4 regions of the Paenibacillus sp. 11B genome follow, and region 2 is predicted to be linked to each of the others. Evidence: riboswitches for the same ligand, from Rfam matches in the RefSeq annotation. Region 2 holds a riboswitch; each other region holds the start of a gene.
What was found. Region 2 has a riboswitch for cyclic di-AMP ahead of Q0V21_RS32145 (resuscitation-promoting factor). Riboswitches for the same ligand answer to the same signal wherever they lie in the genome.
Positions count from the first base shown of each region.

Region 1: another riboswitch for cyclic di-AMP. It lies ahead of Q0V21_RS30635 (C40 family peptidase); the one in region 2 lies ahead of Q0V21_RS32145 (resuscitation-promoting factor).
Region 3: another riboswitch for cyclic di-AMP. It lies ahead of Q0V21_RS15505 (HAD family hydrolase); the one in region 2 lies ahead of Q0V21_RS32145 (resuscitation-promoting factor).
Region 4: another riboswitch for cyclic di-AMP. It lies ahead of Q0V21_RS25615 (C40 family peptidase); the one in region 2 lies ahead of Q0V21_RS32145 (resuscitation-promoting factor).

Region 1 covers NZ_JAUKNS010000010.1:63,184-65,388, forward strand. The annotation lists gene Q0V21_RS30625 (sensor histidine kinase) at 1-117, shown strand, start outside; gene Q0V21_RS30630 (response regulator transcription factor) at 207-914, shown strand; cyclic di-AMP (ydaO/yuaA leader) riboswitch at 1,080-1,213, shown strand; gene Q0V21_RS30635 (C40 family peptidase) at 1,219-1,692, shown strand; gene asnB (asparagine synthase (glutamine-hydrolyzing)) at 1,903-2,205, shown strand, end outside.
Region 2 covers NZ_JAUKNS010000012.1:51,431-53,635, reverse strand. The annotation lists gene Q0V21_RS32150 (TatD family hydrolase) at 1-465, shown strand, start outside; cyclic di-AMP (ydaO/yuaA leader) riboswitch at 707-960, shown strand; gene Q0V21_RS32145 (resuscitation-promoting factor) at 1,233-2,205, shown strand, end outside.
Region 3 covers NZ_JAUKNS010000003.1:105,300-107,504, reverse strand. The annotation lists tRNA gene Q0V21_RS15515 (tRNA-Leu) at 1-46, shown strand, start outside; gene Q0V21_RS15510 (glutathione peroxidase) at 196-672, opposite strand; cyclic di-AMP (ydaO/yuaA leader) riboswitch at 1,040-1,215, shown strand; gene Q0V21_RS15505 (HAD family hydrolase) at 1,333-1,731, shown strand; gene Q0V21_RS15500 (HAD family hydrolase) at 1,893-2,205, shown strand, end outside.
Region 4 covers NZ_JAUKNS010000006.1:312,531-314,735, reverse strand. The annotation lists gene Q0V21_RS25620 (ATP-dependent DNA ligase) at 77-316, opposite strand; gene Q0V21_RS25615 (C40 family peptidase) at 690-1,160, opposite strand; cyclic di-AMP (ydaO/yuaA leader) riboswitch at 1,164-1,301, opposite strand; gene Q0V21_RS25610 (hypothetical protein) at 1,553-2,205, opposite strand, start outside.

The sequences.
Region 1 (2,205 bases), on a different contig from region 2:
TTACAACAAGGAGGAACAATTCATGTGGAAAGTAAAATTGGAGAGGGGACGCGATTTAAAGTGATGTTCCCGTCCATCACCTCTTCTTCATTAAAATCACACAGCTTCAAAATATAATATGTGAAACAAATGAGCTAATGATCGTTCAAATTTACGGTCAGAAACCGCATATTACTAAAGATTAATGAAATGGATGGGATGACCATATGAATAAATTGAAAGCATTAGTTATTGATGACGAATGGAACATGAGAAATCTGTTGCGAATTTATTTAACTAAAGAGGGTTTTGATATTACGGAAGCTCATAATGGAACCGAAGGACTGTCCTATCTTCAGAAAAATTCGTATCATGTCATTTTATTAGACGTTATGATGCCGGATATGGATGGATGGCATCTTTGTGAAAAAATCAGATCGTTTACTGAAACACCTATATTGATGCTTACAGCTCGAGGGGATGTGAAGGATAAGGTACATGGGTTAGGTGTCGGTGCTGATGATTATATGGTGAAACCTGTAAATTCTGATGAACTCATTGCTCGCTTGTTTGCGCTTGTTCGACGCTCTTCACAGTCTTTAAGCCTTAAAGAAATCGGTAAAAAAATCATGTATACTGACATGATTATTTATCCAGATCGAAGACAGGTTATGGTACTCGACACAAATCTGGATTTGACCCAAAAAGAACTTGATATATTGCTTATATTGGCCGAGAATCCACAAAGAGTTTTCTCTAGAGATGAAATCATTGAACGTCTCTGGGGAAGTGACTTTTTTGGGGATAACCGAGTCGTAGACACCCATGTGAAAAATATCCGGGAGAAGTTGCAGTTGGCTGGATTGGAACAGAACCCCATTCAAACGGTTTGGGGCATAGGGTATAAGTGGTTGTATAGTGTAGAGGAGCCTTGAACTTATAACTAGAATTCGGCAATACAAAAAGAACATGTGCTAAGAAGCGATCGCTCCCTAACTTCAGCAGGAGACGGTCGTTTCTTTTTTAGAATAAGATATACGAGAATTCCACATTAAATCCACACAATTTAACAATATAATACTCTATAGGTTACAAATATTTAACTATTTTTGCCGAATTTCGTATTGAAAACGGGGGAACCATTTGTTGGGTGAATTATTCTTGTAAGAAAAGAATATAGGGAGCCTTTAACCGAATCCTTAAGCTAACTCCGTAGGCATCTAAGGGAGGAACAAAAGTTTGAAGAAAGTCATTTTATCGGTTCTTGGAGCAGCAGTTTTATTTACCTCCACAGCAACAGGTGCATTTGCTAGTCAGGCAAAGCTAACAGAAGAAATAAAAGAAGTGGTTGGAACGCCATACCTTTATGGTGGGACAACAACATCTGGTTTTGATTGTTCCGGTTTTATCCTGTATGTTTTTAATAAGTTTAAACTAGATTTGCCGCGCACCTCTAGTATGCAAGCAGCAAAGGGATCGTTTGTAGAGAAAGAAGAATTACGCCCAGGGGATCTCGTTTTCTTCAATACGAATGGTCGCAGCATTTCACATGCGGGAATTTATGTAGGTAACAATCAATTTGCACATTCATCAAGCAGTAAGGGTGTTCGAATTAGTAGCTTATCTGAAAGTTATTATAAAACCAAATATGTAACAGCTCGTAGAGTGGTTAGCGAGCAGAACTATCTTAAAATGGTTAACGATAGTCATTAAAATGGACAAGCCCGTGGGTAATTCACGGGTTTGTCCATTTTGTTTAGCAACTTGCCTCGAACAGATAGAACCATTCTCCAGTGAACTAAACTAATAAATAAGTAAATAACTTATCTAAACTGTGATTTATGATATGGACGGTAATCTTTCACAGATTCCACATACATAAAAGCTAAACTAATCTTATATTGATTAGAGGAGAATAGCCCTATGTGTGGATTTGTAAGTTTATATAACAAATATCGTATGCCAGTAGATGCAAACATTCTGCAACATATGACCGACTCCATAGCTCATCGTGGCCCAGATGATGAAGGGATATATATCCATGATCATATCGGTCTGGGTTTTAGGAGACTAAGTATACTGGATATTGAGCACGGGGCACAGCCCATGACCAATGAGAACAAAGATATTTGGTTGGTATTCAATGGAGAGATTTATAATTATAAAGAGTTGAGGGATTGGTTGAGTCAGAAGGGGTATACATTTTATACAGATTCCGATACCGAA
Region 2 (2,205 bases):
TCACCAAAAGAGGTTCAACATCGCGTATTACGACAACAGATTGGACTGGCTCGTGAGTTGAATATGCCGATTGTCATTCACAACCGGGATGCGCATGAGGATATTGTAAAGATTCTGCGTGAAGAAAAGGCTGGAGAAGTAGGCGGTGTCATGCATTCGTTCTCTGGCAGCTGGGAAACGGCAAAAATGTGCCTGGATTTGGGCTTCCATCTTTCCTTCGGAGGGCCAATCACGTTCAAAAATGCGAAGCAGCCGAAAGAGGTACTTGAGAAGGTTCCTATGGACCGATTTTTCATCGAAACCGATGCTCCTTATTTGACACCTCACCCTTATCGTGGAAAACGAAATGAGACAGCGCATGTACGTCTGGTTGCAGAAGCAGCTGCGGAAATTAAAGGCATTTCGGTAGAGGAAATTGCAGCAATAACGACCAGAAATGCCATGGAACGATTTGGGATTCGTTAAAATATCGAGCAAAACGGGTGAAAAAGTGAGTTAGGCGGAGTTAATTTGCTTTTTGATCCAAATAAATCAAGAATATTACAATATTTTAACCAAATATTTAGAAAAACGTACTTGAACAACGCTTTACAACATGCATAGAAACAGGATATCATCTTTTCAGTGAATTGTTGTGCGGAAAATTGGACAGATGTTCGGGGGATGAACAAAGGGACACTTTCCGATGAAACAACATTACTTTCATGAATCAGTCTCGCTGAGTCTCCGTTAACGGAGAGCGGGGGAACCAATAGGGCTTAAACATCGGTGATTTCAGCCGATGCGCAACATGCGCTGACCCAAAAGCAGCGTATAAATCTGCGAAGCCGTATTTGATTTCTTCTTTGGGTCTCGGGGTGAATTCAAGGGCGTCCGCCATGAGCGGGTGACCGGAGATAGGGCGGCTCTCTTTCGCCCGAACCCGACAGCTAACCTCGCAAGCGGAAAAAGAGAGGCAACCTCGTGCATGAATTTCCGATATTCAGAATCATTCGGAAGCCACGAAAGAGTTCCTCTTAAACTCTTTCTTTGGCTTTTTTGTTTTTGAATTAAAGAAATACTGTCATCATACGGTAAGTATTCAGGAGGATGACATCATGTTGCGAAGAGTGATTCATGGTGCAGAACCGATTATGTTGGTCCGATCTGTGTTCTGTAGAAAATTTGGTATAGTCGCGTCAAAGACATCATGCATTACTTTAGACGGCGAGGCTATGAAGGAGGACGGAGAAGTGGGCACATTCCAACCAGAAGAGACCCATGAGTCACGATCATCCAGTAAGTCTTTCGCGTTGCGGTGGAAGCATGAGAACTTGCGTCAAATGGCATTGATCGCGATTTTCTCAATTGCGCTTACAATCATGATCTTGTTAGTCGTTTACGGTCAGGCCGGGAAACAAATTTCACTGGTTATTGATGGCAAAGCTCAAGCGGTAGAGACTCGTACAGGAATGCTTCAGGAAATGCTGGAGGAGCAGTCAATCACAGTCAGCCCTCACGATCAGGTATCCATGCCCTTGAACGGGGCGATCACAGATGGAGACCGCATCGTTATTGAGCGGGCAGTTCCAGTTAAGATTACGGCAGACGGAGACACCAAGACTCTGTATACAACCGATTCATCGGTAAAAGATGCGATTAAAAAATCAGGTATTCAGATTGCAAGTGAAGACAAAGTGTATCCTGCGCTGGGAACCACTGTTGAAGCGGATATGAAAATTCGGGTAGTGCGCGTAACCAAGCGTACGGTGGAAGTGGAAAAGCCGATCGCTTATAAAGTGATCAAAACGGCTGACCCTAGCTTATACAAAGGCGACAATCGTGTCGTTGTGAGCGGTAAAGAAGGCACACTTGTACAGCATATTGAAAAAGTGTTCCAGGATGGAGAATTGGTCTCCAAAAAAATGGTGGGTAAATCGATCGCAACGAATCGCGTCGATAAAGTTATCGCCGTTGGCACCAAAGCAAAACCTGTTGTGAAAGAGCCAGTGATTCAGACGGTATCGGCGCAGACTTCTACAACCAAAACAGCAACAACCACGAACTCGAAGAAAACCGCTGCCTCGGGCAGCAAAGTAATTACCGTCTCAGGCAATTCTTTTAAATATTCAAAAGTATTGAAAAATGTATCCATGACGGCATACTCTTCTGAAGAGCCCGGTATCGGCACAAAAACAGCATCAGGCACTCGGGTAACCGAGGGAC
Region 3 (2,205 bases), on a different contig from region 2:
GGGTAGTGGGTGTATACCCGTGGAGGTTCGAGTCCTCTCGACCGCATCATAAGAACGATTAAGAAGAAGCTTCCCATACGGGGAGCTTCTTTTTTATGTTTTTTTACAGTAAAGATGAGTCCAGACAAAAAAAGGTCACCCGTTTCCCTGAATGCATGCTCATTCTGTCTGCAGGGTTCGGATGGCCTTGAATTGTTATTTAAGCAATTCTTTGATGTCTGCTTCAATTTTATCAGGTGTTGTTTTGGGAGCATACCGTTTCAAAACACGTCCGTTCTGATCCACAAGGAATTTGGTGAAGTTCCATTTGATGGCTTTGGAGCCGAGTACGCCAGGTGCTTCTTTGGTTAGATGCTGGAATAGAGGATGAGCGCTTGAACCATTCACATCGATCTTCTCAAACATGGGGAAGCTGACACCATAGTTCATCTGGCAGAACTCGGCAATATCATCAGAAGAGCCTTTTTCCTGTGCAAACTGGTTGCTTGGAAAACCAAGAACTTCAAATGGGGAATCTTTGAACTTATCCTGGAGTTCTTGCAGACCTTTGAATTGAGGTGTAAGGCCGCATTGGCTTGCTGTATTCACGATAAGCAGTACTTTGTCACGATAGTTGGACATCTCAACTTCCTGACCGCGAAGGGTGTTTACTTTGTAGTCGTAGACTGACATGAAAATCGCCTCCATTTCATATTCTTCTATCATTTATTATATTGATTGCAATTAAATATTGCAAAATTAATATTGTTTTTTTAACGCTATTTGGACCTCTCGTGTATGAACTGTGAATGTTTTGCTACCTGAATTTCGCTAAAGAGAGAATTAGAGAGCTTTGAAGAGATGGGTGGAGAATGGATGTGTTGTAAGCGCTATTATTGATGTGAAATGGCAAAAATCCGTCGATTCGGTGATCTGCGCAGACTTTACACCGATATGGCACGGGTGTATGATTCATATCGTAATTCCAATTTCAATTAAATTTTACATGAAAAACGAAACAAACGATAATATCGCTCTGATTAAGGAACATAATGGAACGATGTTTTAATCGCTGAGTTTCCATTCATTCATGGGTGGGAAACGGGGGAACCAACAGGATGAACTGTCCAGGACAGTAGGCATCCATGGGGTGAATTTTCCGGTGACAGCCGGAAATAGGGCGACTCTCGCGCCCGAATCCGTCAGCTAACCTCGTAAGCGTTAAAGGGAGAGGCAACAAGCCGTACGCTGGTTCATAGTGTCTTTTTGCTATGGATTATTGAAGAAGCGTCCGGGAGGCCTTGGTCCCCCACGCTTCTTTTTTGTTGTCTTTTCACGCCAAGGGAGGAACGAATGATGGATAAAGAGATGATCTTAGTGACTGCTCCAAATGAAGCAGGACGTAAATTTATCAAATTGCTGATGTACAAAAAAATGCCGTTTGCCGTTCTGACCAACAGTGCAGGGGAAGAGCGCAGGCTCCGGAGAATTGGTGTGGAGCATGTCATTCGCATGAACACGGCTGCAGCTCAGAAATGGTTTTTGCCGCAAGGCAGTGTAGGCAATGTTTTTATTTTTGAAAATAGCCTAAACCTGACCTGCCGATATTTGCAGATCTGCCGCTCCTGGACATCCAAGTCCCTGTGTGTCATTACAGAACAAAGCCACCCCAAAGGGATCTATCGGGGAATGGGAGCAGACCGTATCGTATATTCCTTGAATGGGGAAGTTGGGTTTCTGCTTAATGGTTAGTGGTACTATTCCTGTGATTGATCCAGTGTCAGCTGCCTGTTATAATTGAAATCATAAATATACGGAATATTGAGGAGACTCATGCATGATGGTGGGTCTTCTTTTTTATGGTTTGGGAAATGGGGAAATGAATTTCCTGTGGCTAACGAGGAGGAATAGGCGTGCCGGATGTACGTGGAATACAATGGTTGTTCTTTGATGTGGGGGATACGCTTGTGGACGAGTGGGAGCCGGTGGATGATATTATTGGTCAGTTCGTTCGAGAAGCTTGTGCGCTTGGTTATCAGGTGGAGATGCAGACAGTACGAGAACTATTTGCCGCCTCCTACCGAAATTACGAGCAATGGCCGATGAAACTGGCTATTCGTACCCTGATCAGCGATGAGCGGCACCGGGAACAGATACAGGAGAAGCTGAAGTTCCGCAAAGAGCTTGAACGCCCCTTCGCGTCAGCCGACGCTGTTCTCCAGACGT
Region 4 (2,205 bases), on a different contig from region 2:
CTCAGTTTTAGTATTAAATCTTACCATAGCATCATCCCACCAGTATTTCGGTGGCTGATCCTTGGGCTGGGTTAAATCAAATGCTATGCACTCTCCATCCAGGATCGCTGATTTTACGGGAAGCTTTATATCTAACAATTCCGGAAACCTTGATGTAATTTCCGTAACCGTGCCTTGAAAATGCACGAACTTTACCATTCTCATAGTGGATCAGTATTCTAAAGCCATCCCATTTCAAACTATTATACTTCCATCTTTTTATTTGATTAGGCTGCAACGGATACAGCAGCATAGGTTTGATTGGTTGATTTAACATATATGCTACACCTCTCCATAATGAACATATCATAATCGGCATTCCAGAGGTATATGGGTTCACTGGTATAACTGAGAATTATGTACATATTCTTTTTGTACACTTTTATGTAGATACGTGAAACAAAAGTTCCGGTAATTTCGTTTATATTATAGTGGGATGGGTAAAAACATTATAAGAGCACGGACGAAGCAATGCAAAATAGCCCTGAAAAAAGTAAAGTTAGGTTAGATAGCTTATCCCAAAATACTTTTGATGAAACGAAGCACAAAAAAACCGCCGGATACATTCCTGCGGAGAATGTACCAGACGGTTCTATTATGCTTCGTTACAGTAGTGTTATTGTTACAGCATGACGTTGCTCCGCTTGTCCCTAGTCGATGGCCAATGTCTCATATGCGTCCGTGCTCATAATGCGTTTAGCGCCAACATAGCGGTTAGCCCAATAGCTTTCACTTAATGCGCTGATTGTAACTCCTTTGGAAGAAGAGGAGTGTGCAAACTTTCCATCTCCTACAAAGATTCCTACGTGCGAGACCCCTTTGCCCGTTGTATTGAAGAATACCAGATCACCTGGTCTCATTTCCATACGGGATACTGAATCGCCCATGTCGAATTGTGAACTTGATTGGCGCGCCAGATCAATGCCCAGCTTGTCGAATACATAACTTGTAAACCCAGAGCAGTCAAAGCCGTTAAGCGTTGTTCCTCCGCTTTTGTATGTAGTTCCCATTGCTGAATCAATGACTTGGTCCATTTTTGAATCTGCGAATGCGCTGCCTGCTCCAAGCGATAATGCGAATGTGAGGCTAAGTACAGCTGCGGTTAATTTCTTCTTAAACAAAAGATATACCCCTTCCAATGCCTGCGAGGTTAGCTTAAGGATTCGGTTGAAGGTCCCCTATGATCCCTCTGTTGCAAGATCAATTCACCCATAACTGGTTCCCCCGCTTCCCAGGTGCTAGGAATTTGGCTATGCTAGTTGTGCACCTGCGAAATCAAGAAATGACGATTAAATTTTAAGTAGTTACAAATATGAAGGTAAAGATTACAAAGTTGTTACTAAAAACTCACTGCGATTATTGTAACAGAGGTATATCACTTTGGCAACGTTTAGCAACAAAATTAGCAAAAAAAACCTCGACCTTTGACGGGGAAAGGTCGAGGTTTGCTTGTTTAACGGCATTTGATGAACTTAACTTTACATAGAGATAGTAACAATTTTGATCGTTCAATTTATTCCTTGACCGAGTTGGACTGCCATAACCGGAAATGGGCGCATATTTTCCACAGACTCAGCAAGCACCGGGCAAGTGGGTACGTTTGTTGTAGTATAAGGCCGGTTAAGCCTGTTACTAACCATGAAGCTGAGGTAAAGGCAACAAAGACCAGCAGATGAAGACCGCCCAGCAGGGTCGCAATACCGATCAGAGTGATGATTTGGCGCAGAGCAATCCATAAGGCCTGGAACGTACCACGGGCTCCGCCTTCCCCGTCAGGAGCCGAGACCCCAAACTGCATGTAGAGAAGGGCATGATGTATTACCCACCCGTATACAATCCAACCAGCAACATAGGGAATACCCGGCAAGAGCAGTTGGAGGGAATGAAAGCCATCCATAAAGATGGAATAGAGCTTCGGTGCAAGCCAATAAGCCGGCAGCAGCAGCAATACGGTTCGAATCGTGTGAAGTAACAGCATCGGTTTCCACAAATTTTTGATGCCGCGAATGAATGGAACGCGCTCTTCCGAATGATTAAAATGCTGGAGTGAGTAGAGCAGCCCTGCCTGAATGAGTGGGCTAATTAGCATCCGCAGCAGCAGCATAGCCCCTAGAATCCATAAATAGCGATGGACCTCCGGGTTTGTTGACAGACCAAGCTGGCTCT